Regions from separate parts of the Pseudomonas stagnisoli genome, predicted to be linked through region 1. Evidence: predicted binding sites of a transcription regulator. Region 1 holds the regulator's gene; each other region holds the start of a gene.

Region 1 (10,391 bases):
CTTCGGCTATCGCCTGTACCATCCGCATGTGCTGTCGCCCTACTTATGGGGTTTTTCCAACCACTACAGCAGCGGCAAATATGTGGCCGACGGCACCTGGTCCGACAACGCCGTGAGCAAGCAGTGCGGGGCCGCCGTGCTGTTGCGGCGGATGGCCGAGCGCGGCCTGGTCGAGTTCGCCGACCAGCCGCGTCCCGCCGCCAGCGCGGGTCCGCTGGTGGCGGTTTACTCGATGCAGAAGCCGGGTGATCCCGAGCTGGAGCGGCAGGTTGTGGCCCTGCAGCACTGGCTCAACGGTTTCCCCGGTGTCTTCGTCAAGGTCGATGGCATCCCTGGGCAGCGCACCTCCGAGGCCTACCGGCAGGTCACGGGGCACTATCTGCCGGGAGATCCGCGTCACGGACAACGCCAGGTGGCCTGAGTGAATACGGCTCCGCCCGCCCGGGTGGGGCCAAGTTGGAATGCTTCTTGCCAATACCCCTGCAAGGCGCCTTTCGCGTCAAAAGATTGAATTGGCTGGGGAAAATACGTGGCAGTGGATCGCGCTCAACTCATTGGTGACGTACGCAGCAACCTGTCCGGGTTGCGCCACGGCAATCTGGGCATTCCGCTGCTGCTGCTGGTCATGCTCGCCATGGTCATGCTGCCGATCCCGCCGTTTCTGCTCGACGTCCTGTTCACCTTCAGCATCGCGCTGTCCATCGTCGTGCTGCTGGTGGCGATTTATGCCCTGCGCCCGCTGGATTTTGCCGTTTTCCCCACCGTCCTGCTGGCCGCGACCCTATTGCGCCTGGCACTGAACGTTGCCTCCACGCGGGTGGTCTTGCTGCATGGTCAGGAAGGTCATGACGCGGCGGGTAAAGTGATCCAGGCCTTCGGTGAGGTGGTGATTGGCGGCAACTACGTGGTCGGTGCCGTGGTGTTTGCCATCCTCATGATCATCAACTTCGTGGTGGTCACTAAAGGCGCCGGGCGCATTTCTGAAGTGAGTGCACGCTTCACCCTCGACGCCATGCCCGGCAAGCAGATGGCGATCGACGCGGATCTCAATGCCGGCCTGATTGATCAGGCTGAGGCGAAGAAGCGGCGTGCCGAAGTTTCCCAGGAGGCCGACTTCTATGGCTCCATGGACGGTGCCTCGAAGTTTGTGCGCGGCGATGCCATCGCCGGTCTTCTGATTCTCTTCATCAACCTGATCGGTGGCATGGCTATCGGTATCTTGCAGCATGACCTGGCGTTCGCCGAAGCGGGCCGTATCTACACCTTGCTGACCATCGGTGATGGACTGGTGGCGCAGATTCCTTCGCTGCTGCTGTCGACGGCTGCGGCCATCATGGTGACCCGCGTCTCTTCTTCGGAAGACATGGGGCAGCAGGTCAGCCGGCAGATGTTTGCCTCGCCTAAGGCGTTGGCTGTGTCGGCAGCGATCATGATCGCCATGGGCCTGGTGCCTGGGATGCCGCATTTCTCGTTCATCAGCCTCGGTCTGGTGGCTGCCGGTGCCGCCTACTGGATTGCCAACAAGCAGCGCAAGGTCAAGGAAGAGGAGGTCAAGGAGGTCAAGCGCCAGCAGGAGCTGCTGCCGGCGCAGAAGGCCCAGGAGGTCAAGGAGCTGGGCTGGGACGACGTGACCCCGGTGGACATGGTCGGCCTGGAGGTCGGCTACCGCCTGATCCCGCTGGTGGATCGCAACCAGGGTGGTCAGTTGCTCGCGCGGATCAAGGGCGTACGCAAGAAGCTGTCCCAGGAGATGGGCTTTCTGATGCCGTCAGTGCATATCCGCGACAACCTCGACCTGCTGCCCAATGCCTATCGCCTGACCCTGATGGGCGTCAGCGTGGCGGAGGCGGAGGTCTACCCGGAGCGTGAGCTGGCAATCAACCCCGGCCAGGTATTCGGCACACTCAACGGCATTGCCGCCAAGGATCCGGCGTTCGGCCTGGAGGCGGTGTGGATCGACCCGACCCAGCGCGACCAGGCGCAATCGCTGGGCTACACCGTGGTGGATGCCAGTACCGTGGTTGCCACCCACCTCAACCAGGTGTTGCACAAGCACGCCCATGAGCTGCTCGGTCATGAGGAGGTGCAGCAGCTGCTGCAACTGTTGGCCAAGAGCTCGCCGAAGCTGGCCGAAGAGCTGGTGCCGGGCATGGTTTCCCTGTCGACCCTGCTCAAGGTGCTGCAGACGCTGCTGGCCGAACAGGTGCCGGTGCGTGATATCCGCAGCATCGCCGAGGCGATCTCCAACGTCGCGAGCAAGAGTCAAGATCCCGCCGCGATGGTCGCTGCAGTCCGCGTCGCGCTCTCCCGTGCAATCGTGCAAAGCATTGTGGGACTAGAGCCGGAGCTGCCTGTGATTACCCTGGAACCCAGGTTGGAACAGTTATTGCTGAATAGCCTGCAGAAGGCCGGTCAGGGCTCCGAGGATGGCATCCTCCTCGAACCCGGCATGGCCGAGAAGCTGCAACGCTCCCTGGTGGAAGCGGCGCAGCGCCAGGAAATGCTCGGTAAGCCGGTGATCCTGCTGGTAGCCGGTCCGGTCCGGGCGATGCTGTCGCGATTCGCACGGCTCGCCGTGCCCAGCATGCATGTCCTGGCTTATCAGGAAATACCGGATAACAAGCAGGTCACGATCGTCGCCACGGTCGGCCAGAACTGAGGGTTCTAAGCCATGCAAGTCAAACGCTTCTTCGCCGCCGATATGCGTACCGCCATGAAGCTGGTGCGCGATGAACTGGGCGCCGATGCTGCCATTATCGGCAATCGCCGCGTGGCCGGCGGCGTGGAGCTGACCGCGGCGCTGGATTACCAGCCGGCTACCCCGGCGCGTACGCCCAACCCGGCCCTGGAGGCCGAGCTGCGCAAGACCCAGGCGAAGATCGCCAACGCTCAGGCGGAGCTGACCATTCGCGCGGTGGCTGACGAGCGCAAGGACCGCCAGCTGTTCGCCAACGAGTCGCTGATCGCGCCTGAACTGCCGGTCACTGCGGTCAAGGTGCAACGCCCGGTTGCCGCCGCCCAGTCGCAGCCGGCTCGTGCTGCGGCGGCGCCGGTCGATCAGCATGCCCTCGATGCCATGCGCTTCGAGCTGCACGGCTTGCGCGAGCTGATCGAAGTGCAGTTGGGTTCCATCGCCTGGGGCCAGTTGCAGAACCGCAAGCCACAGCAGGCCAACCTGTGGCGCCGCCTGCAGCGTATGGGCCTGCCTGCCGACCTGTCCAAGGCTTTGCTGGAGCGCGTGGCCAAGGTCGCTGAGCCGAAGCAGGCCTGGCGCATGCTGCTGGCTCACCTGGCCCATGCGATCAGGACCCCGGCGGTGGAGCCGCTGGAGGAGGGCGGGGTAATCGCGCTGGTCGGGCCGGCCGGCATGGGCAAGACCACCACGCTGGCCAAGATGGCGGCACGCTACGTGTTGAAATATGGCGCGCAGAGCATTGCCCTAGTCAGCATGGACTGCTTCCGCATTGGCGCCCAGGAGCAGATCAAGACCCTCGGTCGTATCCTCAACGTACCGGTGACTCAGGTTGAACCTGGGCAGTCGCTGGTTCAGGCGCTGGCGCCGCTGGCGCGCAAGAAAGTGATTCTGATCGACACCGCCGGCCTGCCGGGCAACGATCCGGCGCTGCGCCAGCAGCTGGACAGTCTGGCGGTGCGCGGCCTTAAGGCCAAGAACTATCTGGTTTTGGCAGCCACCAGCCAGGCTCAGGTGCTCAAGGCCGCTTACCACAGCTACAAGCACTGCGGCCTGGCCGGGTGCATCCTGAGCAAGGTTGACGAGGCGGCCAACCTTGGCGAGGTGCTGGGACTGGCTATCAGCCAGCATCTACCGGTAGCCTATCTGGCAGATGGGCCGAAGATTCCGGACGATTTGCAGGTGCCGCGCAGTCATCAGTTGGTGAGCCGTGCCGTGAGCCTGCAGACTGCTGAAGATCCGAGCGAAGAAGCCATGGCCGATATGTTCGCGGGCTTTTATCATCCGCGCCGTGCGGGGTAGGGCAGGCGACGGCGGACAAGGCGTTCTAGTGTGTAGGAAGGGGTCGGTGAAGTTGTCCGACCAGCCCAGACCAGGCAAGACAAGGTAAAGAGAAGAACATGGGTAGTATGCATCCCGTACAGGTGATCGCGGTGACTGGCGGCAAGGGCGGCGTCGGCAAGACCAATGTGTCGGTGAATCTGTCGCTGGCACTGGCCGACCTCGGTCGCCGGGTCATGCTGATGGACGCCGACCTCGGTCTTGCCAATGTCGACGTTCTGCTCGGACTGACCCCCAAGCGGACCCTGGCCGATGTGATTAACGGCGAGTGTGACCTCAAGGACGTACTGCTGCAGGGGCCCGGCGGCATCCGTATCGTGCCGGCGGCCTCGGGTACGCAGAGCATGGTGCAGCTGTCTCCGGTGCAGCATGCCGGGCTGATTCAGGCCTTCAGCGATATCAGTGACAACCTCGACGTGCTGGTGATCGATACGGCTGCCGGCATCGGTGATGGCGTGGTCAGCTTCGTGCGCGCCGCTCAGGAGGTGCTGGTGGTGGTCTGCGACGAGCCGACCTCGATCACCGACGCCTATGCACTGATCAAACTGCTCAATCGTGACTACGGCATGAGCCGTTTCCGCGTTCTGGCCAACATGGCCCACAGTCCGCAGGAAGGACGCAATCTGTTTGCTAAGCTGACCAAGGTAACCGATCGTTTTCTCGACGTGGCCTTGCAGTACGTCGGCGCCGTTCCCTACGACGAATCCGTCCGCAAGGCCGTGCAGAAACAGCGCGCGGTGTATGAAGCCTTCCCGCGCTCGAAGTGCGCACTGGCGTTCAAGGCGATTGCTCAGAAAGTTGACACGTGGCCACTCCCGGCCAATCCGCGTGGCCACTTGGAGTTTTTCGTCGAGCGTCTGGTGCAGCAGCCGATCGCGGGGACGGCGGTATGACAGCAGCCAGTGGACTTCGCATGTACAACAAGGCGCAGGCGCAGGACTCGCAGCACCAGTTGATCGAGCGCTACGCGCCTCTGGTCAAGCGCATCGCCTATCACCTGTTGGCACGCCTGCCGGCCAGCGTCCAGGTCGACGACCTGATGCAGGCAGGCATGATCGGTCTGCTGGAGGCGTCAAAAAAGTATGATGGCAGCAAGGGCGCGAGCTTTGAGACCTATGCCGGCATTCGCATCCGCGGTGCCATGCTCGACGAGGTACGCAAGGGGGATTGGGCGCCACGTTCGGTGCATCGCAATACCCGTATGGTCAGCGATGCCATTCGCGTGATCGAGGCTCGAACTGGAAGAGACGCTAAAGATCAAGAGGTTGCGGCCGAACTCCAATTGAGTCTCGAAGATTACTACGGCATTCTTGGCGATACTCTGGGCAGCCGCCTGTTCAGCTTCGATGATCTGGTTCAGGACGGCGAGCATGGCGGGCTGAGTGAGGATGTCGGCAGTAGTCACAGTGGGCCCTTGAGTGGCCTCGAGGACGAGCGATTCCAGGCGGCATTGGCCGACGCCATCGCCCATCTTCCAGAGCGTGAGCGATTGGTGTTGTCGCTTTACTACGACGAAGAACTGAATTTGAAGGAAATCGGCGAAGTCTTGGGGGTCAGCGAGTCCCGGGTCAGCCAGTTGCACAGCCAGTGTGCCGCGCGTTTGCGGGCCAGGCTGGGCGATTGGCGGGTCAGCTGAGCCAGCCGGTTCCATGATTTGCGACACTGTCGGAACACTGGCGGTGTTTAGACTGTACGGAGGTCGACTTGGACAAGAACATGAAAATCCTCATCGTTGACGATTTCTCGACGATGCGACGGATCATCAAGAACCTCCTGCGTGATCTGGGGTTCACCAATACTGCGGAAGCAGACGATGGCAATACGGCATTGCCGATGCTGCAAAGCGGCAGTTTCGATTTTCTGGTGACCGACTGGAACATGCCCGGTATGACCGGCATTGACCTGCTGCGTGCAGTGCGTGCTGACGAACGCCTGAAGACTCTGCCGGTGCTGATGGTCACTGCGGAAGCCAAGCGTGAACAGATCATCGAGGCGGCCCAGGCCGGCGTGAACGGCTATGTGGTCAAGCCGTTCACCGCCCAGGTGCTTAAGGAGAAGATCGAGAAGATCTTCGAACGGGTTAACGGCTGATGTCCGCCGCGAGGGCGCTATGGCACACGATGATTCACATCTGGGCGAACTCGAATCGACCCTGAAGCAACACGCCACCCAGCTCGTCGAAAGTCTCGAGAAGGGACGTTTCGGCGATGCGGTAGGTCTCATTCATGAGCTCAACAAAGCCCGTGATCATGGCCTTTACCAGGAGATCGGCAAACTCACGCGAGAGCTGCACAACGCGATCGTCAATTTTCAGATCGATCCGCACAATCCGCATGCCCAGGAAATCTCGCAGATTACCGATGCTACCGAGCGACTTTCCTATGTTGTGCAGATGACCGAGAAGGCCGCCAACCGCACCATGGACCTGGTCGAGCAGAGCGCTCCGCTGGTCAACGATCTGGGTGATGAAGCGAAGAGCCTGTCTGCCGAGTGGAGCAAGTTCATGCGTCGCGAGATGGGGGCCGATGCTTTCCGTGACCTCGCCAAGCGGATCGAGCTGTTCCTGGCGCGCAGCGAACGTGACAGTCAGAAACTCTCCGGGCAGTTGAACGACATCCTGCTGGCGCAGGACTTCCAGGATCTCACCGGGCAGGTGATCAAGCGCGTGACCCAGCTGGTCACCGAAGTGGAGCGCGATCTGCTCAAGCTGATGCTGATGGCCAGCCATGTTGATCGTTTCGCCGGCATCGAGCACAACATGGATGAGTTGCGCGCAGAGCAACAAAAACAAAAAGAGCCTTCCAGGGGTGAAGGTCCGCAGATACATGCCGATAAGCGTGAAGACGTCGCGTCCAGTCAGGACGATGTCGACGATCTGCTGTCCAGCCTTGGATTTTAGGGCTCTAACAGAGCCTTTGGAGCGCACCGATGAGCTTCGACGCCGATGAAGAAATCCTCCAGGACTTCCTGGTAGAGGCCGGCGAAATTCTTGAGTTGCTGTCCGAACAACTGGTCGAGCTGGAAAGCCGACCCGATGACATGGACCTGCTCAATGCCATTTTCCGCGGCTTCCACACCGTCAAGGGCGGTGCGGGCTTCCTCCAGCTCAACGAGTTGGTGGAGTGCTGCCACATCGCGGAAAACGTGTTCGACATCTTGCGCAAGGGCGAGCGCCGCGTTACCGCCGAGTTGATGGACGTGGTCCTGCAGGCGTTGGACTCGGTCAACGAGATGTTCAGCCAGGTGCGCGAACGCACCGAGCCGACTCCTGCGTCCCCCGAACTGCTGGCGGCGCTTTCGCGTCTGGCCGAGCCGGAGAGCGCCGAGGAGCTGGCCGCCGAAGCTGAGCCTGAGCCCGAGCCTGTCGCTGAGGCACCAGCGGGCGATGACGACATCACCGACAACGAATTCGAACAGCTGCTGGATGCCATCGACGAGCAGCCTGTGGCCGAAGTGCCGGCAGCAAGTGGCGGCGATGAGATCACCGACGACGAATTCGAGGCGCTGCTTGATCAGCTGCACGGCAAGGGCAAATTCGCTGGTCCTGCCGAGGAGGTCGTAGCTCCCGCCGTCCAGCCAGCCCCCGCAGCCCCGGCCGCGGGCGCCGGTGACGAGATCACTGACGACGAATTCGAAGCGCTGCTCGATCAACTGCACGGCAAGGGCAAGTTTACCGGCCCCGCCGAAGAGGCTGCTCCGGTCGTCAAGCCTGCTGCTCCGACTCCGGTCCAGGCGACTGGCGGTGATGACATCACCGACGACGAGTTCGAAGCCTTGCTCGATCAGTTGCATGGCAAGGGCAAGTTCACCGGCCCGGCCGAAGAGACCGTCGCCCCTGTTGCCGCCAAGCCTGCGGCTGCCGCGCCAGCACCGAAGGCTCCGCCGAAGAAGGCCGAGCCGGCCAAGCCGGCGGCAAAGCCGGTTGCCAAGCCCGAGCCGGCCAAGCCTGCGGTGGCTGCCCCGGCGCCTGCGGCTGGTGGGCCTGTAGCTGCCAGCGAAGCAGAAACCACCGTGCGGGTCGACACCGCCCGCCTGGACGAGATCATGAACATGGTCGGCGAGCTGGTGCTGGTGCGTAACCGTCTGGTACGCCTCGGTCTGAACAGTGGCGACGAAGCCATGGCCAAGGCGGTTTCCAACCTCGATGTGGTGACGGCGGACCTGCAGACTTCGGTCATGAAGACCCGTATGCAGCCGATCAAGAAAGTCTTTGGCCGCTTCCCGCGACTGGTTCGCGACCTGGCGCGTCAGTTGAAGAAAGAGATCAACCTGGAGCTGGTCGGGGAGGAAACCGACCTCGACAAGAACCTGGTCGAGGCTCTGGCCGATCCGCTGGTGCACCTGGTGCGCAACGCGGTCGACCATGGCATCGAGATGCCCGAAGAGCGCGAAGCTGCGGGTAAGTCGCGGTCTGGCCGTGTAGTGCTCTCCGCCGAGCAGGAGGGCGACCATATCCTGCTGTCGATCTCCGATGACGGCAAGGGCATGGACTCCGAGATTCTTCGCGCCAAGGCCGTCGAGAAAGGCCTGATGGACAAGGATGCGGCGGATCGCCTGAGCGAGACCGAGTGTTTCAACCTGATCTTTGCCCCGGGCTTCTCGACCAAGACCGAGATTTCCGACGTATCCGGCCGCGGTGTAGGCATGGATGTGGTGAAGACCAAGATCTCCCAGCTCAACGGCATCATCGACGTGCACTCGGCAAAGGGCCAGGGCTCGAAGATCATCATCAAGGTGCCGCTGACCCTGGCGATCATGCCGACGCTGATGGTAATGCTCGGTAATCAGGCTTTTGCGTTCCCGCTGGTCAACGTCAACGAGATCTTCCATCTCGATCTGTCACGTACCAACGTGGTGGACGGTCAGGAAGTGGTCATCGTGCGCGACAAGGCGTTGCCGCTGTTCTACCTCAAGCGTTGGCTGGTCACTGGTGCCAGCTTCGATGAGCAGCAGCGCGAGGGGCATGTGGTGATTCTCACCGTTGGTAGCCAACGCATCGGCTTCGTGGTCGATCAACTGGTGGGCCAGGAGGAAGTGGTGATCAAGCCTTTGGGCAAGATGCTGCAGGGCACCCCAGGCATGTCTGGCGCTACCATTACCGGTGACGGGCGCATTGCCCTTATCCTCGACGTGCCGAGCATGCTCAAGCGCTACGCGCGTCGCATCTGATCGTTCGCGGCCGGTCAGACCGGTCGCTCTGGAGTGTTTATGGCAGTCAAGGTCCTGGTGGTGGATGATTCCGGCTTTTTCCGCCGCCGGGTCTCGGAGATTCTCTCCGCCGACCCCAATATCCAGGTTGTGGGTACCGCTACCAATGGCCGTGAGGCGATCGATCAGGCTCAGGCACTGAAGCCTGATGTGATCACGATGGACTACGAGATGCCGATGATGGACGGCATCACTGCCGTCAGGAACATCATGCAGTCCTGCCCGACACCGGTGCTGATGTTCTCTTCCCTTACCCACGAGGGTGCCCGGGTTACCCTGGATGCGCTGGATGCGGGGGCGGTGGATTACCTGCCGAAGAACTTCGAGGACATCTCGCGCAATCCGGAGAAGGTCAAGGCGCTGTTGTGCGAGAAGGTTCATAGCATCGCCCGCAGTAACCGCCGTTTCAGTACCTTCAGCCCTCCAAGCGCCCCGGCAGCTGCCACTCCGACTGCCCGCAGCGCAGCACCTGCTCCGGCAGGCCGTCCGAGCCCGGCTTCGCCTGCGGCGACATCCAGCGCGGCTGCGCCCAAGCGCAAGTCATACAAGCTGGTGGCGATCGGTACTTCCACGGGTGGCCCTGTGGCCCTGCAGCGGGTGTTGACTCAGCTGCCGGCCAGCTTTCCGGCGCCGATCGTCTTGATCCAGCACATGCCGGCGGCCTTCACCAAGGCATTTGCCGAGCGCCTGGACAAACTCTGTCGGATCACCGTCAAGGAGGCCGAGGACGGTGATCTGCTGCGTCCCGGCCTGGCGTTGTTGGCCCCGGGGGGCAAGCAGATGATGGTCGACGCGCGGGGTGTGGTGAAAATTCTGCCTGGCGACGAGCGCCTCAACTACAAACCCTGTGTCGACATCACCTTCGGCTCGGCCGCCAAGTCGTTCAGCGACAAGGTTCTGGCCGTAGTGCTCACCGGCATGGGCGCCGATGGGCGCGAAGGCGCGCGTCTGCTAAAGCAGAGCGGTAGCCAGGTGTGGGCTCAGGATGAAGCCAGCTGTGTGATCTACGGCATGCCCATGGCGGTGGTAAAGGCCAACCTGGCTGATGCAGTTTACAGTCTCGACGATATCGGCCGGCATCTGGCCGAGGCCTGTATCTGATGGATGTACTGAGCCTTATCGGCGTCATCCTGGCGTTTGTCGCCATTAT
Region 2 (10,391 bases), 1.5 Mb from region 1:
GGTGCCGGCGGTGGCGGCCATGATGGTGACCACGCCGTTGGGTTCGTCTTCTTCCCAGCCCAGGTACTGCACCACCTCGCCAGGGCGGTGGCGTTCGCCTGCCTCGACAAGCTGCTGCAGGTCCAGGTGCGCCGTGCCGGGAGCCATCTCGCGTAGTTCTGGTGCTTCACCGAGCAGGTGTTCGAGCTCGTGGTGGAAGATCAGCGGCAGGCCGGTGAGTGCCAGGAGGAATAGGAACAGGGTGCAGACCAGGCTGGTCCAGGTATGGACAACGGACCAGCGGCGGATGGTGGTGGAGCGCATGAGGGCAGCCCGGGCCTGGGAGGGGCGTGCATTCTAGTAAAGCGTGCGCGTCGCGTGAAACGAGAATATTTAACAAATGATATTTTATCTGCTCTGTCGGCGAGTCAGAGCGAATGCGCCAGTTGCCGGCGTTTCCAGCTCTGCGCCCGGCGCTGCAGTTCGGCCAGGCTGTCCAGGTCCTGGCGACGCGCCTTGCTGAACAGGATCAGCGCCAGCTCGGCCGTGGCCAGGGCATCGGCACTGGCGTGGTGGCGCTCGCTGGCCTGCAACCGGAAGTGTCCCAGCCACTCGTCCAGCCCCTTGTAGGGCGGCGCGTCCGGGCACAGCAGCGGGGCCAGCACGGCGACGTCGAGGAAGGGATGGCGCAGGCGGTAGCCGAGTGTCTCGCGCAGGGCGCGTTCGAGCATGTGTTGGTCGAACGGTGCGTGGAACGCCAGCAGCGGGCTGTCGTCGACGAACTCCATAAAGGCCAGCAGGGCCTCGGCGGGATCGCGGCCGGCGGCCACCGCGCTGGGTGCAATGCCGTGGATCAGGGTGCTGGCGCCGGCGCGGTGGCCGGGCTGGCACAGGGTGCACTCGAACTGCTGGGACAGGTCGATGGCGCCGTCCTCGATCACCACCGCGCCGATGGCCAGCAGCTGATCGCGCTGCAGGTTGAGGCCGCTGGTTTCCAGGTCGACCACCACCATGCGCTGCGCGCTCAGCGGGCGCTCGTCCAGCGCCACCGCTGTTGGCAGGTGCAGGCTGCGGGGATCGATAGCGGGGCTGCTGCGCAGCCAGTCGAGCATCTTCTTCATAGCTGGTAGCGCAGCGTCAGGCTGGCCTGCAGGCGCTGGGCCTGGCGGAAGGACTCGCGCAGGATGCGCCGATCCAGGTGGTTGAGGCTGTCCGGATCAAGGCGATTGGACAGCGGCAGGCTCTGCGCCGCCTGCTGCTGGTGCAGTTGCAGGCGGGTCTGCTGGATGAAGTGGTAGGCCTCCTCGTAGGCGGCGCCGTCCTGGGCGTCGATCACCTCCAGGCGCACCAGTTCAGCGAATCGGCGCAGGGTGCTGCTCTCCTCCACGCCATGGGCCAGGGCGAGCAGACGGGCGCCATCGACGAAGGGCGTGAGGCCTTCCTCCTTGAGGTCGAAGGTGTCCTTTTCGGCGCCCTTGCGCGCCACCACGAAGTCGCGGAAGCGTCCCAGCGGCGGGCGGTGACGCAGGGCATTGGCGGCCATCAGGCGCTGGAACAGGCTGTTGTCGGCCACGTCGGCAAGGAGCTGGCGGCGCAGCTGCGTGCAACCCTGCTCGTCACCCCAGACCACCCGCAGGTCGAAGTAGATGCTCGACGCCAGCAGGCTCTCCGGGGTGGCTTCACGCACGAAGGCGGCGAAACGCAGCGCCCACTCGCGGCGTGACAGGCACAGTTCGGGATTGCCGGCCATGATGTTGCCGCGACAGAGGGCGAAGCCGCATTCGGCGAGGCGCTGGTTGATGCGCCGGGCAACCGGTAACAGGCGCTGGCGCATGTGTTCGGCCTGCTCGGGGCTGTCGGCCTCGAACAGGATGCCGTTGTCCTGGTCGGTGTGCAGCGTCTGCTCGCGCCGCCCTTCGCTGCCGAAGCACAGCCAGCTGAAGGGCACGCCGGGATCGCCCAGCTCCTCCAGCACCAGTTCGATCACCCGGCACACGGTATGGTCGTTGAGCAGGGTGACCAGCTGGGTGATCTGCGTGGAGCTGGCGCCATGGGCCAGCATGCGCTCGACCAGCAGGCGGATGTCGCTGCGCAGCGCTACCAGCGTCTCGATGCGGCCGGCGTGGCGGATAGTGCGGGCCAGGTGTACCAGGTCGACCCGCTGCAAGGAGAACAGGTCGCGCTCGGACACCACCCCGACCAGGCGCTCATGCTCCACCAGGCAGACGTGGGCGATATGCCGCTCGGTCATTGCCAGGGCCGCATCGAAGGCGCTGGCCTCCGGTGGCAGGTGGAACGGGCGTTGGGTCATCAGCGCGCTGATCGGCTGCTCCAGCGATTCACCGTCGGCCACCACCCGGCGCAGGTCGCGCAGGGTGAAGATGCCGGCAGGTCGCTCGCCCTCGTCGACGATCACGATGCTGCCGACATGCTGTTCGTGCATGCGCCTCACGGCATCACGCAGCGGCGTGGCGGCGCTGCAGGCCACCGGCTGCTGCAGGGCCAGCTCGCGCAGGGTGGTGTCCAGCGAGTACTGCGCACCGAGGTTCTCGGCGGCGCGCAACTGGACCTGCTGGTTGACCTGGTCGAGCAGGCTGGACACGCCGCGCAGGGCGAAGTCACGGAATGGCGCGGACTGGGCGAACAGGCGGACGAAGGCGTCCTTGCCCAGCAGCAGGCAGAAGGTGTCCTCGCCGGCCAGGTGTTCGGTGCGGGTGGCGCGCTCGCCGAGCAGGGCGGCCAGCGGGAAGCACTCGCCGCTGGCGATCTCGAAGGTGGTCTCGCTGCCGCGCCGCGCCGAGTGCGGGCGCTCGCCGACCACCAGCCCCTGCTTGACGATGTAGAAGTGCTGCACCGGGCCGTCGCCGGGCTTGATGATGCTCTCGCCGGCGGCATAGAAACGCAGCTGGCAATGCTCCACCAGATAGGCCAGCTGGGCGCTGTCCATCTGGTTGAACGGCGGGTACTTGCGCAGGAACTCCATGGTGCCATGGATGTTCTGCAGGACGGCCGTCTTGCCGGCAACGCTGGACGACATGCGACGCTCCCGGTGCTGGGGTGTGCGTTGATGGTCGCGCCGCCCGCGCGCGGCGGCTATTGGACCTAGGTCGCAGAGCCTAGCTGCTCGCGCCAGGCGCGGAAGGCCGGTGCCGCGTAACCACGGCGCCAGACCAGCAGCGTATCCACTTCAAGCAGCGGTACCTGGCGCACTGCTGGCGGCGTGCGCTGCAGTTCCAGCAGCGCCCGCGGCACCACGCCGGCGCAGGTGCCGGCGGCCACGCAGGCGAGAATCGCGTGGTACGAGCCGACTTCCTGTACCCACAGTGGCGCACCGCTCTGGCCCAGCCAGCGCTCGCCGATCTGCCGGTAGCTGCAGCCCTGGGCAAAGCCGGCCAGGGTCCGCAGCCGCACGTCCGCCGGCTCCTGCACCGGTGGGTGGTCGGCCGGCAGTAGCAATAGCAGTTCCTCACGAAACAGCGCCTCACCCTCCAGCCCCTGGTCCAGCGGCTCGGCCTGCCAGCGACCCTTTACCAGGTGCTGCGGGCGGGCGATCAGTGCGCAGTCCAGGAGGCGGCCGAGCACGCCATCGAGCAGGACCTGGCTGGGCCCGGTGCTGACCTCCAGGCTGACCTGCGGATAGCTGCGATGGAAGCGCGCCAGCGGCTCCGGCAGGCGCGCCGCCGCCGTGCTTTCCATGCTGCCCAGGCGCAGGCGGCCGCTCGGCTGTGCGGGGTGCAGCGCCTGGCGTGCCTCGTCGGCCAGCGCCAGCAGTTGTTCGGCGTAGGCGAGAAAGGCCTGGCCCTGCTCGGTCAGCCGCATACGCTTGCCTTCGCGGAGGAACAGGCTGGCGCCGAGCTCTTCCTCCAACTGCTGGATGCGCGTGGTGACGTTCGACTGGGCGCGCTGCAGGCTCTGTGCGGCGCGGGTCACGCTCTGCTCGAGGGCTACGGCGCGGAAGAGGGCGAGGCTGGTGAGATCCATGGGCTTCTATAAATCTCAAAATAAGAATAATGTTTTATCGATAATCTTTAATCGAGATTGATGGGTCAATCCCGCGGAGGCTTTTCATGTCGTCCCTGTGTGCACTGCTCGGTATCCACCATCCCATCATCCAGGCGCCGATGGTCGGGGTTTCCACGCCGGCGCTGGCGGCCGCCGTGTCCGAGGCGGGCGGTCTGGGTTCGCTTGGGCTGGGCGCGAGTACGCCGGCGCAGGCCCGCGAGCTGGTCGCGCAGACCCGCGCGCTGACGGCCCGCCCGTTCAACCTCAACCTGTTCTGCCATGCGCCGGCCCGCGCCGATGCGGCGCGCGAGCAGGCCTGGCTGGAGCGCCTGCGTCCGCTGTTCGCCGAGTTCGGTGCCGCACCGCCGGCGGCGCTACGCGAGATCTACCCGAGCTTCCTGGCCGATCCGGCCATGCTGGAGACGTTGCTGGAGCTGCGCCCGGCGGTGGTCAGCTTTCACTTCGGCCTGCCGCCGGCCGAATGGATCGAGCGCCTGCGCCAGGCCTCCATCCGTACCCTGGCCTGCGTGACGACGCCGGCCGAAGCGCGGCTGGCCGAGGCCGCCGGCGTGGACGCACTGGTTGCCCAGGGCATCGAGGCCGGTGGCCATCGCGGGGTGTTCGTGCCGGAAGAGGGCGATGCGGCGCTTGGCACCCTGGCGCTGGTGCGCCTGCTGGCGCAGCAGTCGCGTCTGCCGATCATTGCCGCTGGCGGCATCATGGACGGTGCCGGCATTCGCGCGGCCCTGGCCCTGGGTGCCGCTGGCGCGCAGCTGGGCACGGCCTTCGTGCTGTGTCCCGAGTCGGCCGCTAACGCCGCCTACCGCGAGGCGTTGAAGGGCGAGAAGGCGGCGCGTACCGCGATCACCGCGAATATCTCCGGACGTCCGGCGCGCGGCCTGCCCAATCGGCTGTACGGCGACCTGGGCGCGGAGCTGCCGGATTACCCGATCTGCTACGACGCGGCCAAGGCCCTGCAGGCGGCGGCCAGCGCCCGCGGTTGCCACGACTTCGCAGCTCAGTGGGCCGGCCAGGGCGCACCGCTGGTTCGCGAGCTGCCGGCGGCGGAGTTGTTGGCGCTGCTGGTGGCGGAGATGCAGCAGGCATGAAAAAAGGCCGGTGGGTCGCCCCGCCGGCCTTGTTCATTGCGCCGCCCCAGGATCAGGGCAGGGTGAACAGCACCTTGACCTGGTCGGTCACCGCGGCCTTGTCCACATAGCCGATGGCATCGGCTTCGGCAGCGACCTTGGCCACGACCTCGGCATCACCGGCTACGCTCGGCAGTGGCTGACCCTTGCCGGTGAACACCAGGCCGGACCAGTAGGACTTAAGCTGCGCTTCGTTCTTGCTGGTGACGGCGGCGTAGAACTTCTCCTTGGTCGGGCTCCAGTCCTTCTGGTCGACGCCTTTCAGCGACTTGTTCTTGCCCAGGAAGATGTTGGCGACGTCGGCCTGCGAAGGCGCGGCGGAGGCACCGGCGTTGACGATCACGGCGACCTCGGCCTGTGCCAGGGCAGCGGCGCCGATGCTCGCGGCGGCGAGGAGAATGCGGAGAGATTGCTTCATATGCATGCTCCTCAGAACACGAAGTCGACGCCGGCGCTGATGATGTCGCCGTCGTAGTTGCGGGCCGGAACGCCGGCCAGGCCGTTGGTGCGCTCATACACTGTGTTGTCGTACAGCTCCTGGGCGTTGCGCACGAACACGCCATCGTAGCCACCGGTGGTATCGACACGCTTGTACTCGCCCTTGAGCACGACGGTCGGCAGGATGCTGTAGTTCAAGCCGAGGGTCCAGGAGCTCTGGCGACCATCATCCTCGTCCAGCTGGGCGTAGGTGACATGGGCCAGGAAGTCGCCGAAGCGGCGGCCGCCCATCAGGTAGAAGGAGTCGGTGCTGTTGCTGCCGTCGTTCTCGATCACGCGGCTGGTCCACTCATTGGCGGTCAGCCAGGTGCCGTTGTCGTACTGGTAGCCAACCGAGGTGAACTTGCCCTTGTCCTTATCCAGCGCCAGCAGGGTAGCGGTGCCCGGGTTGCCGAAGATGTCGGTGAAGCTGCCGGCGATCTCGGTGTTGATGTCGGCCTCGACATAGCCGACACGGAAGGTACCGAAGTCGTTGGTGGCCAGGCTTACGCTGGAACCGAAGACGTTGTCGTAGTCGATGTCGAACTCTTCGTCATAGATGTAGTAATCGCGGTTCTTGGCGATACCACCGGCCAGCTGGAAGGACAGGGTGGCGAAGGACAGCGGCAGGTTGTAGACGATGTCCGCACCCTCGTAGTTGGACAGCTGGACTTGGCTGTAGACCTCATCCGGCAGGCGCAGCCAGGGGTAGCTGAAGCCCACGTCGATGCTCTCGGAGTACATGTAAGCCGGGGTACGCAGGCGGCCGACGCGCATCATCAGGTTGTCGGTGCTCTGCCACGACAGGTAGGCCCACTCCAGGTTGGCCTTCCACTCGTCGCCATAGGCCTTGGCCGTGGTCTGCAGGGTCAGGCCGACGGTGTCGGTGACGCCGTAGGTCAGCTGGGCGCCGAACTTACTCAGTTGGTCGCCACGCCAGGAATCGTTGGTCTGGCCCGAGATGCCATAGCCGCGGCCATCGTCTTCGCCGCCCAGATGGGTGACGCCAACGGTGCCGAAGCCATTGATCAGGGCTTCGCCTTGTTCCAGCGCGAATGCAGAGGTGCTGGCCAGGCAGATGGCCAAACCGAGAACGCGGGCTGTAGTCATGCAGTGATGCTCCGTAGAAGGTTAAACGCGGAATTGGGCCGTCGCCGCGCGCAGGTGGTCTCCTGTGCTGACCAGCTGCTCGCCGAGGCGTGCGGTGGCTTCGGCCCCATGGGCGGTTGCTTGGGCGTCCTGCTGCAACACTTGGGTGTCTTGCTGTATGGAACTGGAAAGACCTATCTGTTCTTGAGTGAGCTGGGCGATGCCGGCGTTGAGCTCATCGATCTCGCTGACCGCCATGGCAATGGATTCAAGCATGCGGGTGGCTTCCACCGAGCGCTCGATGCTGTGCTGGGCCTTGTCGCCGTTGGCCGTCATTACATTCAGTACGCCGTTGGCGCTGTTCTGCAGGCGCTGGATGATCTGCTGGATCTCGGCGGTGGAGGCCGCGGTCTTCTGCGCCAGGTTGCGGACTTCGTCGGCGACCACGGCGAAGCCGCGGCCCTGCTCGCCGGCACGGGCGGCCTCAATGGCGGCGTTGAGGGCGAGCAGATTGGTCTGCTCGGCGATGCTGCGGATTACCGTGAGGACCGAGCCGACTTGCTGGGTCTCTTCTTCCAGTTGCTGCATGGCCTGAACGGCGCCCAGCACGCTGCTGCCCAGGTCGCTGATGCTGGTCGACAGGCTGCCGATACTGGCGCGTGCGGTATCGGCCTGGCGCGAGGCGGCGCCGGCGCCTTCCGAAGCCTGCTGCGAGCGCTGCGCCACTTCCTGGATGCTGCTGGTCATGGTCTGGATGTCACGACCGATTGAATCGGTATGGCCCTGCTGCGATCTGGAGTTCTCTTTCGATTCCTGGGTCAGCCGATAGAGTTCCTGGGACATGCCGCCCAGCGGGCTGGCCGCCTCGATGATCTGGCGGATGGTGCCCTGTAGCTTGTCGAGGAAACCGTTGAACAGCTGGATCATCTCGCCGATTTCATCGCGCGAGTCGACGTTGACCCGGCGGGTCAGGTCGCCGTCGCCCCGGGCGATGGCCTGCAGCGACTCGATCACGCCATGCACATTGCCCATGATGCCGCGGATGATCATCAGGGCGCCGAAACCTACCAGGGCCACCAGCACGGCGCTGAGGATGTAGCCGGTACGGGTGGTCGCCGCGTTGTCGGCGCGTGCCTGGCCGAGGGTGCTCTGGAAGTCCTCGTACGCATTGGCTCGGAACGCCGAGCCCAGCTTCTGAGCGGCCTCCAGGTCGCTGGCCATGCGGTCCAGGTTGGGGCGCAGGTCGTCGAAGCTGGCGCTGCCCTTGATCAGTTGCTCGGAAGCGGCCAGCGCGTTGTCGGCGTAACGGCCAATGGCTTTGCGCCAGTCTTCGAGCTCGCCGATACGCTCGTCGTTGCCACGGGTCAGCGGCTGCAGACTCTGCTGCAGACCGGCGATGTCGGCCAGAACCTTGCGCGCTTCGTCCAGCGTCGCCAGTTCACCGGCTGCCACGGCGCTGTTGAGCATGCCGGGTAGGCGGGAGAACTGGAAATTCACCGCGTCGGCTTTCTCCAGCGTGGGGAAACTGTTGTTCTCCAGAGTGTCCAGGCGCGCATCGTTGGCCGCCAGCTGAACCGAGGTGTAGACCACGAACAACAACAGGCCGAGCAGGGCGACGGCAGGCAGTAGCGACAGCTTCAGGGTCAGCGACAGATTTTTCAGCATGGCAGGTACCCAAGTGGGGGCGTGCATTGTATAGAAAGACGCATGGTGGCTAAAGGCTACATGCTGGTCATCCTGTGACCATTTGTATTCTGTTTGTCCGTAAATGTTTTGTCGGCCGCCCCTTTATTTTCTATAGCCGCAAAATCGCGAATGCGCCTGTGACAATGAAGCACAGATAGCTGGCGGCAGGCTCGCGCGCTCGCCTAGACTCGTTACATAACAATAAGGAGTCACCGATGCGCGCTGCGATATTGCTTGGCCTGATGCTCAGCACGGCCACGCACGCTGCCGACCCGCTGCAGGAGGCCATGGCCGAGCTGCAGCCCAGCTCACTTGCCGTTGCCGAACAGCGGGCCGAACTGGCCTGGTTCGCCAAGGCCGGCAAACCGTTCGCCGGTACCCAGGTTCGAGTCATTTCCGAGCGTATTCCTACCCACTGGTATGAGGCCAACGTGCTGGCGCCGCTGTTCAGCCGCCTCACCGGCATCCGCGTGATCCATGAGGTGAGTGGCGAGGATGACGTGGTCAACAAGCTGCGCACCCAGCAGGAGACCGGCCTGCCGCTGTATGACGCCTATGTCAGTGACAGCGACCTGATCGGTCAGCACTTTCGCGACGGCCAGGTTCTGGTGCTGTCCGACTTTATGGTCGGCGAAGGTGCTGCGGTGACCTCGCCGACGCTCGATCTGGCCGACTTCATCGGTCTGCCCTTCGTCACCGCCCCTGATAACAAGCTCTACCAGTTGCCTGACCAGCAGTTCGTCAATCTGTACTGGTACCGGCGCGACTGGTTCGAGCGGCCCGAGCTGCGCAGGGCCTTCCGCAAGCGTTATGGCTACGATCTGGATGTTCCGCAGAACTGGAGTGCCTACGAAGACATCGCTGCGTTCTTTACCGAGCAAGTCGGCGAAATCGATGGCCAGCGTGTCTACGGCCATATGGACTACGGTGCCTTCGATCCCTCGATCGGTTGGCGCCTGTCCGATGCCTGGCTGGGCATGGCCGGGGTCGCCGATCTGGGGTTGCCCAACGGCGTGCCGGTGGATGACTGGGGCATCCGTGTCGAGTCCTGCCGGCCGGCGGGGGCCAGCGTCGTTCGCGGCGGCGCTCTGGATAGCCCGGCAGCGATCTATGCGCTGCAGCAGTACATCGACTGGCTGCGCCGCTATGCTCCGCCCGAGGCGCAGGCGATGAGCTTCAACCAGGCCGGCAATGTCGCCGCCCAAGGACATATTGCCCAGCAGATCTTCTGGTACAGCGCCTTTACTGCCGACTACACCTTGCCGGACAGCGCGGTGGTAGCCGCTGACGGCAAGCCCAAATGGCGGGTTGCGCCTTCACCGCGCGGTGCCTATTGGCAGGAGGGCATGAAGTCGGGTTACCAGGATGTCGGAGCCTGGACACTGCTCAAGGCTACGCCGCTGCGTCAGCGCCAGGCCGCCTGGCTGTATGCCCAGTTCGTCACCGCCAAGAGCGTGTCCTTGCGCAAGACCCTGGTCGGGCTGACGCCGATCCGCCGTTCCGATCTCGATTCGCCGGCCTTGCTGAGCGAGGCTCCGCGTTTGGGTGGGCTGGTCGAGTTCTACCGTAGCCGGGCAGCAAGACGCTGGACGCCCACCGGTGCCAATGTGCCGGACTACAGTGGCATGGCCAGCCTGTGGTGGCGTCAGCTGCATCCGGCGGTAGCGGGGCGGATCAGCGCCGCCGAGGCATTGGGCAACCTGGCGCGCATCTTTGACCGGCATCTGCAGGAGGTCGGTTTGCGCCAGACGCATGCCTGCGCACCGCGCCTGAACCCGACACGGAGCGCCGCGTACTGGTTGAAGCAGCCCGGCGCGCCGTGGCCGCGACTGGACAATGAGCGTCCTGCCGGGCGTACCCTGCCTTATGAGGAGGCCCTGCGTGCGTGGGATTAGCCTGCTGCTGGTCGCTCTGCTCAGCGCACCGCTGGCTGCTGCCGAGGTGCAACTGTTTGCCTGGGAGCGCGCGCCGCTGGTGCAGCAGCGCCCGGACGGCGGCGCCGCCGGCCTG
Region 3 (10,391 bases), 430 kb from region 1:
GTCGAAGAGCAGCTGCTGACGTGGCGAGCAATGCGCCAGGCCGATAGGCGTGCCATGGCAATCGCGCAGGGCTGGTCGGCAGGTTATGAGCAGCGATTCAGGCATGGTGTGGATGTTGCCCAGGGGAGTGAGTATTTCCTGGTCGAGTCGGTTCTGACTGAGTATTTCGGACTTTTCACTGGGGAGCGCACATGAAGGCGCCGGCGATCATCAGCTTTCTCTGGGCTACGCATTTCGAAGCCTTGCGACTTTTCCTGCAAAAGCGCGGGCCGCTGACCATTTTGACTTCTCGCTCGCAAATCGGTCAGGGCTTGCTCGATCTGGCCAACGAGACAGGCTGCAGCGTAGTGGCTCTGGATGGTCTGCTGGACGAGGCGGGTGTTGCACAATCTGAGCAGCTCGCCGAACAGTTCGCGGCGGGCTTCGCGGATTACCTGAGTGGTGCCAGCTGGCCTGCGACATTGCAGTTGGAGGACCGCGAGCAACTCCGTCCGCTCATCGAGCGGCGGATAGCTGCGGACCTGCCACCTACCGTTGCCATACTGGAGGCGTGCGAGCGCGCACGGGCGGAGTACCAGATTGAGCTGCTGGTGGTCAGTGAAGATGCGCTGCTGCTCGGTAAAACGGTGGTCAACTGGGCTCGCCAGCAGGGTATTCCATCCCTGCAGCTGGCGCACTCCATTGCGCTTTGTGATCCCTATACCGTCCATGCGCACTTGAATACGGACCTGCTGGCGGTTTACGGCGAGCGAGGTCTGGAAGGCTACCTGGATTTGGGGATCGCTCCAGAGCGCCTTCGAGTCACCGGTAGTCCTGCCTGGGATAACTATGCCCAGCTGCGTGGGCAGCGCGAGCAGGTGGTCTCTTTCCTGCGCGCTAAGCATGGTTTGCACGAGGGGCTACCGATTGTGGTGTTCGGTACGACGTGGGCGGCAAACCTGTCAGCGTTTTGCAATGAATCGATTTATGGCGACAGCCTGCTGGCATTTATCGCTGCCTGCGAGACCCTGCGCCAGGCTGGACTGCAGTTCAATGCAGTGATCAAGGATCGCCCATCGAACATGCACTTCGGTGAGCAGCGCTGTGCCGCGCTGCTGGCAGAGTTGGGCGCGAACGACGAGCACTACTTCTACTCCACCGAAGATACCCAGCTGTGGGCAGTGGGCGCCGATTTGCTGGTCGCGGTGGATTCGAACTACAGCGTTGAGGCAATGCTGGCAGGAACGCCGACGATCAACCTGCTTAACACCGCGGGGATGCTGCTGGGTCCAAGCTTCGAGGCTGAAAGTGGAATCGTCGAAGCCGAAGCGCACGAACTGGCTGCAGCCATGCAGCGTCTGCTGAGCGATGCGCCATTTCGTGCACGCCAGCTGGAGAACATGCGTTTGCGCGCGCCTTATTACAACTTGGGCGTGGATGGAAAGGCCGCACAGCGTTTTTGCGACCTGATGCTGGAGCTGGTGGCTGAGAGCCCTGATGAGGGCAAGCGCTATGTCTGGCAGCAGTATCTGGATGTTGAGCATACGGATGTCGAAGTCGCTTACCACGACACCGCACGCAGCCCGTTGATTGATGCCTTTGCCGAGCCGCCGCAGTTCGTTCTGGACATTGGCTGCGCCGCGGGAGCGAATGGGCAGCTGCTCAAACAGCGTTTCCCCCAGGCCAAGGTGTGGGGGCTGGAGATCAACCAGAGTGCTGCGCAGCAGGCCGCTACCAAGCTGGATCGGGTCCTGGTTGGTAAGTTCGAGGACTTCGATCTGGAGGCCGAGGGCATTGCCAGGGGCTCGCTGGATGGTGTCATCCTGGCGGATGTGCTTGAGCACATGTACAACCCCTGGTCGGTGTTGACGGCGCTGAAGCCCTACTTGAGCGCCAACGCGCAGGTCATCATTTCGATTCCCAATGTGCGCAATCTGCGTTTGATGAGCGCGCTGACTGACGGTTATTGGGAGTACGAGGCGGCTGGCCTGCTGGATATCACGCATATCCGCTTTTTTACCCTGACCGAGTTCCGCCGCGTACTGTTCGAGACTGGTTATCACGTCGAGACCTTGCTGTACTCGCTGGATGCCCAGTTACAGGGAGTGTTTGCCGATAACAAGGACAAGTCCTCCATCGATATCCGTGCCGGGCGCATGACGCTTCACGATCTTGGCCCGGACGAGCTTTCCGAGCTTTGTTCCCTGCAGTTCATCATGCGCTGCGGCGTAGGCGCCAAGGCGAGTGATCTGCTCGGGCGCTACAAGGGGCGTGAAAGCAACGCGCCCACCGAGGTAGCTGAAGTACATGAGCCCAGTGCCAGCGAGAAGCTTCAGCGCTGGATGGCAGCGCGTGTGCCCAGCGAATCACAGAATCAGCAGATCAATCGCTACCTGCAGGAACATGCTGGAGGGCCGCTTTTCGGTGTCGTGATCCTCGATCTGCAAGGTGACTCCAAGCGGCTTATGGCGACCATTCGCAGTCTCGGGATGGATCATGGCCTGTACGCCACGCTGAAGATCATTGTCCTTTCCGTTGGCGCGGTTCCGCAGAGCAATCCGGCCGACAAGCTGCATTTTCTACAGGTGGATGGAAGCGCTTATGTACCTGCTCTGAATCAGGCGATCAGTGACTCGGGGGTCGACTGGTTCATGCTGGTTGAGGCGGGCGATGAGTTCACCGTCAGTGGGCTGATGATTGCCGCTCTCGAGCTGACTCGTGCTCCTCAGTGTCGAGCCATATACGGTGATGAACTGCAACGGCAGGCCAATGGTGAGGTCGGTGGCGTATTCCGGCCTGGCGTCAATCTGGACATGTTGCTGAGTTTCCCGCGCGCCATGGCCAGGCACTGGCTGTTTCGCCGGGAAGAGTTTTCCCAGGTCGGTGGTTTTGATTCTGCTTTTGCCGGGGCCCTGGAGTTCGATTTGATCCTGCGTCTGATCGAGCGCGGCGGGTTGGCGGGACTGGGTCATGTCGCTGAGCCGCTGCTGATCACGGATGCCCCCGTGCTGCAGGACAGCCCTGTCGAACGGGCTGCTATCGAGCGTCACCTGGCTACACGAGGTTACGTCGCCGAGGTGAGCTCGGATTGGCCGGCCCGCTACCGCATCAATTACCGGCATGCCGGGAAGCCATTGGTCTCGATCATCATTCCGACCAAAGACCAGCTGCCGATGTTGCGGCGCTGCGTCGAAACACTGCTGGAGAAAACGAGCTACACCCATTTCGAGGTGCTGATCGTTGACAACAATAGCGAGACAGCCGAGGCCCGCGAGTGGCTGGAGGCGGTCGCCAGCATGGGCGAGGAGCAGGTTCGCATCCTGCGCTACCCTCATGCCTTCAACTTCTCAGCCATCAACAATATGGCCGTAAACGAGGCGCGCGGCGAATATGTCGTGTTGCTCAATAACGACACCGCCATTATCAGCGAGAGCTGGCTGGATGAGCTGCTCAACCATGCTCAGCGGCCCGAGGTTGGAATCGTTGGCGCCAAGCTGCTCTACCCGAATGGCCATATCCAGCACGCTGGTGTGGTGCTGGGGCTGCGTGGACCAGCGGACCATCCGTTTATCGATGAACCGATGGATGCCGTTGGCTACATGCACCGCCTGCAAGTTGTGCAGAACTATACGGCAGTGACCGCGGCCTGCCTCATGATGCGCAAGGAGCTGTACCTGGCCGTCGGCGGCATGGATGAGCAGGCCTTCAAGGTTTCTTACAACGATGTCGATCTGTGTCTGAAGGCCCATGATGCCGGCTACCTGATCGTGTGGACGCCACATTCATTGGTGATGCATGAAGGCAGCATCAGTCAGAAAAATGTCGATGCGGCAACCCGTGAGGCCAAGCGTGCACGTTTCGTCGGTGAGCAGGATGCTTTGTATGGCAAATGGCTGTCGTTGCTGGCTCGTGATCCTGCCTATAACAAGAACTTGTCGCTCAATGGCAAGGGTTTTGAGCTGGAGACGGACGTACACCTGACCTGGCAGCCCCTGGTATGGCGGCCGCAGCCTATCGTCCTGGCTCATCCTGCAGATCCCTGGGGGTGTGGCAACTATCGAATCACCAAGCCATTCTCCGCCATGGCTAGGGCTGGCTTGATAGATGGCATGCTCGCCACCGGGCTGCTGCATGTCATGGATCTCGAGCGCTATGACCCGGATGTCATCGTGTTGCAGCGCCAGACGGCCGATGACCAGCTGGAGGCCATACGGCGCATGCAGGCATTCTCGCGTGCCTTCAAGGTGTATGAGCTGGACGACTACCTGCCCAACCTGCCGTTAAAAAGCGTTCACCGCAAGGACATGCCCAAGGATGTGATGCGCTCACTGCGACGGGGCTTGGGTTATGTCGATCGTTTCGTTGTCTCGACGGCGGCCTTGGCTGAGGCATTTTCCGGCCTGCATGGCGATATTCATGTCGTTGAGAATCGCTTGCCGGTGGATTGGTGGAGAGACTTGAGCAGCCAGCGTAGGCGCGGGCGTAAGCCGCGTGTCGGCTGGGCCGGTGGGGTGGGGCATGCCGGAGATCTCGAGTTGATTGTTGATGTGGTCAAGGAACTCGTCGATGAGGTGGAGTGGGTCTTCTTCGGTATGTGCCCGGAGAAACTGCGCGGTTATGTGCATGAGGTGCATCCAGGGATCGATATCGAACGTTATCCGGCTGCGTTGGCCGCTCTGGATCTTGATCTTGCGCTGGCGCCGCTTGAGCAGAACCTATTCAACGAGTGCAAGAGCAACCTACGGCTGCTGGAGTACGGGGCCTGCGGCTTCCCGGTCATCTGCACGGATATCCGTTGCTATGAGGGCAGCTTGCCTGTCACCAGGGTCAAGAACCGCTTCCGCGACTGGGTTGAGGCCATTCGCATGCATATCAGCGATCTCGACGCGACCGCGCGCCAGGGCGATGCGTTGAAAGCTGCTGTGCTGAGTGAGTGGATGCTGGAAGGGGCGAACCTGGAGCTTTGGCGCAAAGCTTGGCTGCCGGCATAGTCCGGTGGCTGAGACATGTGTTCATTCGGCGGGGTCGGATAGCTGTCGTTATCCTGTCGAATGGGCGCATGAGGTCTTCTTGTGCGCTGCAAATGCCTGTCAATACAAGAGAAAAAAATATTTCAAGGAGTGCTAAAGCTCCTACGTGAGGCGCCGATAAATTCTTCGAATGCGAACACTTTGGGCGCCTGAGCAAGCAGGCCCGTTGGTCGCACACTCAGGCAAACCAGTAAGCAAGGTCCTTCGGAGGAATACACCATGGCCCTCACAGTCAACACTAACGTTGCGTCGCTCAACACTCAGCGCAACCTGAATACCTCGTCCAAAGGCCTGGATACTTCCCTCCAGCGCCTGTCTACCGGCTTCCGTATTAACAGCGCCAAGGACGACGCTGCCGGTCTGCAGATATCCAACCGTCTGACCAGCCAGATCAATGGTCTGAACGTAGCCACTCGTAACTCGAACGACGGTATCTCGTTGGCGCAGACCGCTGAAGGTGCCTTGCAGCAGTCCACCGGCATTTTGCAGCGTATGCGTGACCTTGCCCTGCAATCTGCCAACGGCTCGAACGGCGCATCCGAGCGTGCCGCTCTGCAGGGCGAAGTCTCCCAGCTGCAGCAGGAGCTGAACCGTATTGCGGATACCACCAGCTTTGGCGGCCGCAAGATTCTCGACGGCTCTTTCGGTTCGCAGAGCTTCCAGGTAGGCGCCAACGCCTACGAGAACATCAACGTTTCCATCGGTTCTGCTTCTACCGACCGTATCGGTGTAAACCGTTACACCACGTCCGGTGGCGGTGCCTCCGTAACCAGCGGCGCCTTCAGCGCCACCAGCGGCAGTGCCTACACCTCGTCGGGCTTCAGCATCGACTCCAAACTGAACAGCAGCCCGACTGCTGTGACCTTCGCCGCCAGCGGTTCGGCGGGTGAGGTGGCTGCAGCGATCAACGCCAAGAGTGATGAGACTGGCGTAACTGCAAACGCCCGTACCGTTGCTCGCCTGGGCACTATTTCCGCTTCTGGCTCGGTTGCCTTCGATCTGTACGGCGCCAACAGCAAGACCACCTCTACCGAGAACGCCAGCATCTCGGCAGTGATCACCGATACCACTGACCTGTCGGCTCTGGCTGAGGCCATCAACAAGGAAAGCGGCAAGACCGGTATCTCCGCCGTATCCAAAGGCTCCTACGTCGAGCTGGTCAGTGACCGCGGCGATGCGATCAAGATTGATAACTTCGCCATCAGTGGTACTGCCACTGCTTCTCTGCAGGCCTACAACTTCGATGGTTCTTCCGCTGTGGGCGCTGCCGCGACCCTGAACAGTGGTGCGACCAACGATGGTCGTGTCGATGGTCAGGTGATCTTCGAGGCCCCGGATGCCTTCCAGGTAACTGGTATGGGTGCCGGTGTTGCAGGTGCTGCCGGCGCAAGCAGCTTCAGTTCGCTGGATGCGGTGAAGGATATCGATATCAGCACCTCCACTGGTGCTCAGGATGCACTGGGTATCATCAATGGAGCGATCTCCAACATCGACAGTCAGCGAGCCCAGCTTGGTGCTGTGCAGAACCGCTTCGAGAACACCATCTCGAACCTGCAGAACATCGCCGAGAACGCCTCTGCAGCTCGTAGCCGGATCCGCGATACTGACTTCGCTGCCGAGACCTCGGAACTGACCAAGAATCAGATCCTTCAGCAGGCCGGTACCGCAATTCTGGCCCAGGCCAACCAGCTGCCGCAGGCTGTGCTCAGCCTGCTCGGCTAAGGTCAAAGGCGCTAGACTGCGGGGAGAAGGGCTTGGCTCTTCTCCCCGCTACCTCTTTGTGAGGAGAATTTTATGGACGTCGGCTCAATCAAGAATTCGCTGAATCCGATCGTCCCCGGGCGCACGCCCACAGGGGATGAGCGGAAGCAGCAGGTAGGCGGCGCTGAAGTTGGTAAAGAAGAAGCCGCGGCTCAGGTGGCTGCGGGCGAGAAGGTTGCTGTGTCTCGCGAGCAGGTGGAGTCTGCGGTATCAACCATCCAGGAGTTTGTTCAGTCGGTACGACGGAATGTGAACTTCACTCTGGAGGATGCTTCAGGAAGGGTTGTGGTGAAGGTTACCGACGCATCCTCTGGAGACATCATTCGGCAGATTCCTTCGGAAGAGGCGCTTCAACTGGCGGAGAGTCTGGAAGAAGTGCGCAGTTTGCTGTTCAAAGCCGAAGCCTGATTGGCATGGCTTTTGACTGTATTCGCTCACAAGGCGTTTAGAGTCATATTTTTGGCGAGGTGAGAGATGGCTAGAATACTGGGTATTGGAACAGGCATCGATATCGATAGCATTGTTACCGCACTGGTGAATGCCGAAAAAGCCCCGAAAACTCAGCAGCTGGACCGTCTTGAGAAAGCGACTACCTCGCGATTCTCTGCGCTCGGTACGCTGAAGGGGTCGCTGAGTGGTCTACAAACGGCTATTCAGAATCTCAACAAGCCCTCGCTGTTTTCCACGCGCACGGCGTCATCCAGCAGCAGTGCCGTGCTGAGTGCCAAGGCAGATTCTGCCGCCATTGCCGGCAAGTACAGCGTGCAGGTGCAGCAGCTGGCAACCAGCAGTAAAGTGGGTTTGCAGTCGGTTCCTGCTGACGCATCCACCACGTTCAGCAGCGGCAAGATGACCATCTCGGCAGGCTCTACCAGTATCGAGGTGAATGTCAGTGCGACAAACAATACCCTGGCTGGCATGCGCGACAGCATCAATGCTGCGGGTAAGGACAAGGGCATTAGCGCCACAATAGTGACGGATGCTTCTGGGTCACGTCTGGTGTTGAGCTCGACCGCTACGGGGGCGGGTAACGACATCAAGGTTGCTGTTACCGAAGATGGGGTCACCTCCGGCACCGTGTCTCTGGCTTCTCAGGCTTTCCAGCCATCCGCCAGCCTCAAGCTGCCTGCGTTCAGTGGTGCTCCTGCATCGACTCTGTTTCAAAGTGGCAACTTGGCCATCAAGGCCGGTACCTCGACTCTCAATGTGGCTATCAGTGATGGTTCCTCTCTCGAGTCAGTCCGAGATGCCATTAATTCGGCAGGTACTGGGCAGGGGGTTTCAGCCAGTATCGAGACGGATGTCGCTGGCTCCAGGCTAGTATTGAACTCCACCAATGGTACGTCTCTTGAACTCACTGCCAGTGCGGCTGGCGGTACGCCTACCAGCAATCCCCTGACATCGCTGAATCCAGCCAGCGATGTCACCGCAACGTCCTCGGGGCCTAACTCCACTTCGGGCGCGGCAGGTGTCATTACCAAAGCCCAGTCGGCTGTGTTGTTCGTAGATGGTCTTAAGGTAGTGAGCGCCAGCAATACGGTGAGCTCCGCGATCGATGGGGTGACACTGAATCTGGCGAGTGCTCAAAGTGCCAGTGACCTGGCTGCCGGCAAGACGGTGGACGTCACCATCGGTGTCGATAAGGGCTCCGTTAAGAGCAACATCCAGAAGTTTGTCGACTCTTACAACTCGCTGATGAATACCGCGGCCCAGCAGACTGCAGTGGTGCAGGTTGGAGAGGGCACCAAGCCGGTAACCGGCGCTCTTGTCGGAGATGCTACCGTTCGAGGCCTGCTCTCCGGGTTGCGCAACGAACTCGTCAAGATGACAGGAGAGGAAGGCACCAGAGCTCTTGCGGATCTGGGGATAACCACCCAGAAAGACGGGACGCTGAAAATTGACGACGCCAAGCTATCTTCGGCGTTGGACACCAAGTTTGATCAGGTCGCCAACTACTTCACGGGTGACAAGGGGCTTATGGTGCGCCTGGACAAAAATGTCGGCGAGTACCTGAAGGCCGGTGGAGTATTTGATCAGCGTACCAAAGCGCTGCAGAGCACCCTGACCGGTCCCGGTGGCATAGACGAGCAGCGTAAAGCATTGGATCTGCGCGTCAGCAAGATTCAGGAACGCCTGGTGGCTCAATATACCGCCATGGATCAGTTGGTTTCCCGCCTCCAGAAAACCAGTGAGAGCCTGAGTAACCAACTGGCCAGCCTGCCAGGCCTTGTTAAGAAGGATTGATGATGAGCAAGAAGCCGATCGACACCTATAAACAGGTGAAAACCAGTCAGGAGGTCAGTCCTTATCGCGCTGTACAGATGTTGCTGGATGGCGCATTGGAGCGAGTTCTGCTGGCGCGTCAGGCTCAACTGGAGGGGGATATCGAGATTCGCGGCATGGCCGTGGGCAGCACCATCACCATTCTCGGTGTTTTGCAGTCCTGCCTGGACAAGAATCTGGGTGGCGAGATCGCCGAGAATCTCGATGCGCTTTACGACTATATGACCCGTCGTTTGGCTGGTGTGGCGCTCGATGAGACTCCGCGCAGCCTAGATGAAGTGCAGAAGCTATTGAGTCAGCTCAAGTCTGCCTGGGACGGAATCGGCCCGGAAGTCGAACCCGCTGTTACGTCGGAGTAAGTCATTTTTTGCTCTCATGCCCTCTCAAGAGAGAGGCTGCCTTGCCGATACAAAGACGTATCCAGGCAATGTTCAGTGGAGCAATCATGAACGCAATGGCGGCCCTTCGGCAGTACCAAACCGTCAATACTCAGGCTCAACTCAGTGATGCCAGTCCGCATCGTCTAATTCAGATGCTGATGGAGGGAGGGCTGTCGCGTTTGGCGCAAGCTCGTGGCGCCATGCAGCACGGGCAAGTGGCAGCCAAAGGTGAGCTCATCAGTAAAGCCATTGGCATCATTGGCGGCCTGCGTGAGGGGCTGAATCTTCAGAGTGGTGGTGAAATTGCCGCCAACCTCGACCGCCTCTACGAGTACATGATCTCTCGCTTGGTCGAGGCTAACCTGAGCAATGATGTAGCCTTGATTGATGAAGTGGCTGGTCTGCTACGTAATGTGAAGTCGGGCTGGGATGCCATCAGCCACTGAGCGTCCGCGATTGTGAAGAGGAAGTGCCCATGAGTTCATCTGTCCAGCTGCTTGAGGCCACCGGAAGCGCGCTGCGTGATGCTCTCGCTCGTCGCGACTGGGAGGCCATAGGTGAGCTAGATGCACAATGCCGCCAGGCGGTTGATGAGGCCATGGTCGACGCAGTGCGTGACGAAAGTCTCTTGCGTGAGCGTATGCAAGAGTTGCTGGACCTCTATCGCGAGCTGGTCCTGACCTGCCAGGCAGAACAGCGTCGTCTGGCCGGTGAACTGGTCCAGCTCAATCAGTCCCAGCAGGGCGCAAAGGTTTATCAACTGTTTAGCTGATTACATCTCCTCCGGTTTTAGTAGCGCCCAGCTTTAGAGTCCAATCCCCCCACTGACAGACTAACCTTTCAACAATCAACGGGTACATAGCCCAAAAAAAGCCCGGCCATAGGGCCGGGCGAAGCACTACTCCGCAGGAGCGAAGGGGATCAGGCAATCTCTGCCAAAGCTTGAATCTGCTGCTGC

What was found. The regulator FliA, encoded in region 1, starts transcription of late flagellar genes. The targets are predictions, from matches to a motif close to CTAAAGTTTNNNNNNNNNNNGCCGNTAA.
Region 2: ACOAPY_RS19380 (methyl-accepting chemotaxis protein) is a predicted target of FliA. The motif match lies at 8,469-8,496, and genes of this name have one in related genera.
Region 3: ACOAPY_RS10220 (flagellin) is a predicted target of FliA. The motif match lies at 5,103-5,130, and genes of this name have one in related genera.

What each region holds. Positions count from the first base shown of each region.
Region 1 covers NZ_CP184361.1:2,550,475-2,560,865, reverse strand. Annotated here, with positions in the region: gene ACOAPY_RS12260 (hypothetical protein) at 1-421, shown strand, start outside; gene flhA (flagellar biosynthesis protein FlhA) at 536-2,659, shown strand; gene flhF (flagellar biosynthesis protein FlhF) at 2,672-3,994, shown strand; gene fleN (flagellar synthesis regulator FleN) at 4,093-4,926, shown strand; gene fliA (RNA polymerase sigma factor FliA) at 4,923-5,669, shown strand; gene ACOAPY_RS12235 (chemotaxis response regulator CheY) at 5,750-6,124, shown strand; gene ACOAPY_RS12230 (protein phosphatase CheZ) at 6,144-6,932, shown strand; gene ACOAPY_RS12225 (chemotaxis protein CheA) at 6,962-9,202, shown strand; gene ACOAPY_RS12220 (protein-glutamate methylesterase/protein-glutamine glutaminase) at 9,242-10,342, shown strand; gene ACOAPY_RS12215 (flagellar motor protein) at 10,342-10,391, shown strand, end outside.
Region 2 covers NZ_CP184361.1:4,030,251-4,040,641, reverse strand. Annotated here, with positions in the region: gene ACOAPY_RS19415 (PepSY-associated TM helix domain-containing protein) at 1-303, opposite strand, end outside; gene ACOAPY_RS19410 (3'-5' exonuclease) at 408-1,100, opposite strand; gene ACOAPY_RS19405 (putative nucleotidyltransferase substrate binding domain-containing protein) at 1,097-3,016, opposite strand; gene ACOAPY_RS19400 (LysR substrate-binding domain-containing protein) at 3,082-3,960, opposite strand; gene ACOAPY_RS19395 (NAD(P)H-dependent flavin oxidoreductase) at 4,047-5,090, shown strand; gene ACOAPY_RS19390 (phosphate ABC transporter substrate-binding protein) at 5,143-5,547, opposite strand; gene ACOAPY_RS19385 (hypothetical protein) at 5,559-6,716, opposite strand; gene ACOAPY_RS19380 (methyl-accepting chemotaxis protein) at 6,738-8,360, opposite strand; gene ACOAPY_RS19375 (ABC transporter substrate-binding protein) at 8,597-10,276, shown strand; gene ACOAPY_RS19370 (substrate-binding periplasmic protein) at 10,263-10,391, shown strand, end outside.
Region 3 covers NZ_CP184361.1:2,121,855-2,132,245, forward strand. Annotated here, with positions in the region: gene ACOAPY_RS10210 (class I SAM-dependent methyltransferase) at 1-195, shown strand, start outside; gene ACOAPY_RS10215 (glycosyltransferase) at 192-4,970, shown strand; gene ACOAPY_RS10220 (flagellin) at 5,229-6,731, shown strand; gene ACOAPY_RS10225 (flagellar protein FlaG) at 6,804-7,178, shown strand; gene fliD (flagellar filament capping protein FliD) at 7,245-9,014, shown strand; gene fliS (flagellar export chaperone FliS) at 9,017-9,412, shown strand; gene fliS (flagellar export chaperone FliS) at 9,499-9,879, shown strand; gene fliT (flagellar protein FliT) at 9,909-10,205, shown strand; gene cobA (uroporphyrinogen-III C-methyltransferase) at 10,355-10,391, opposite strand, start outside.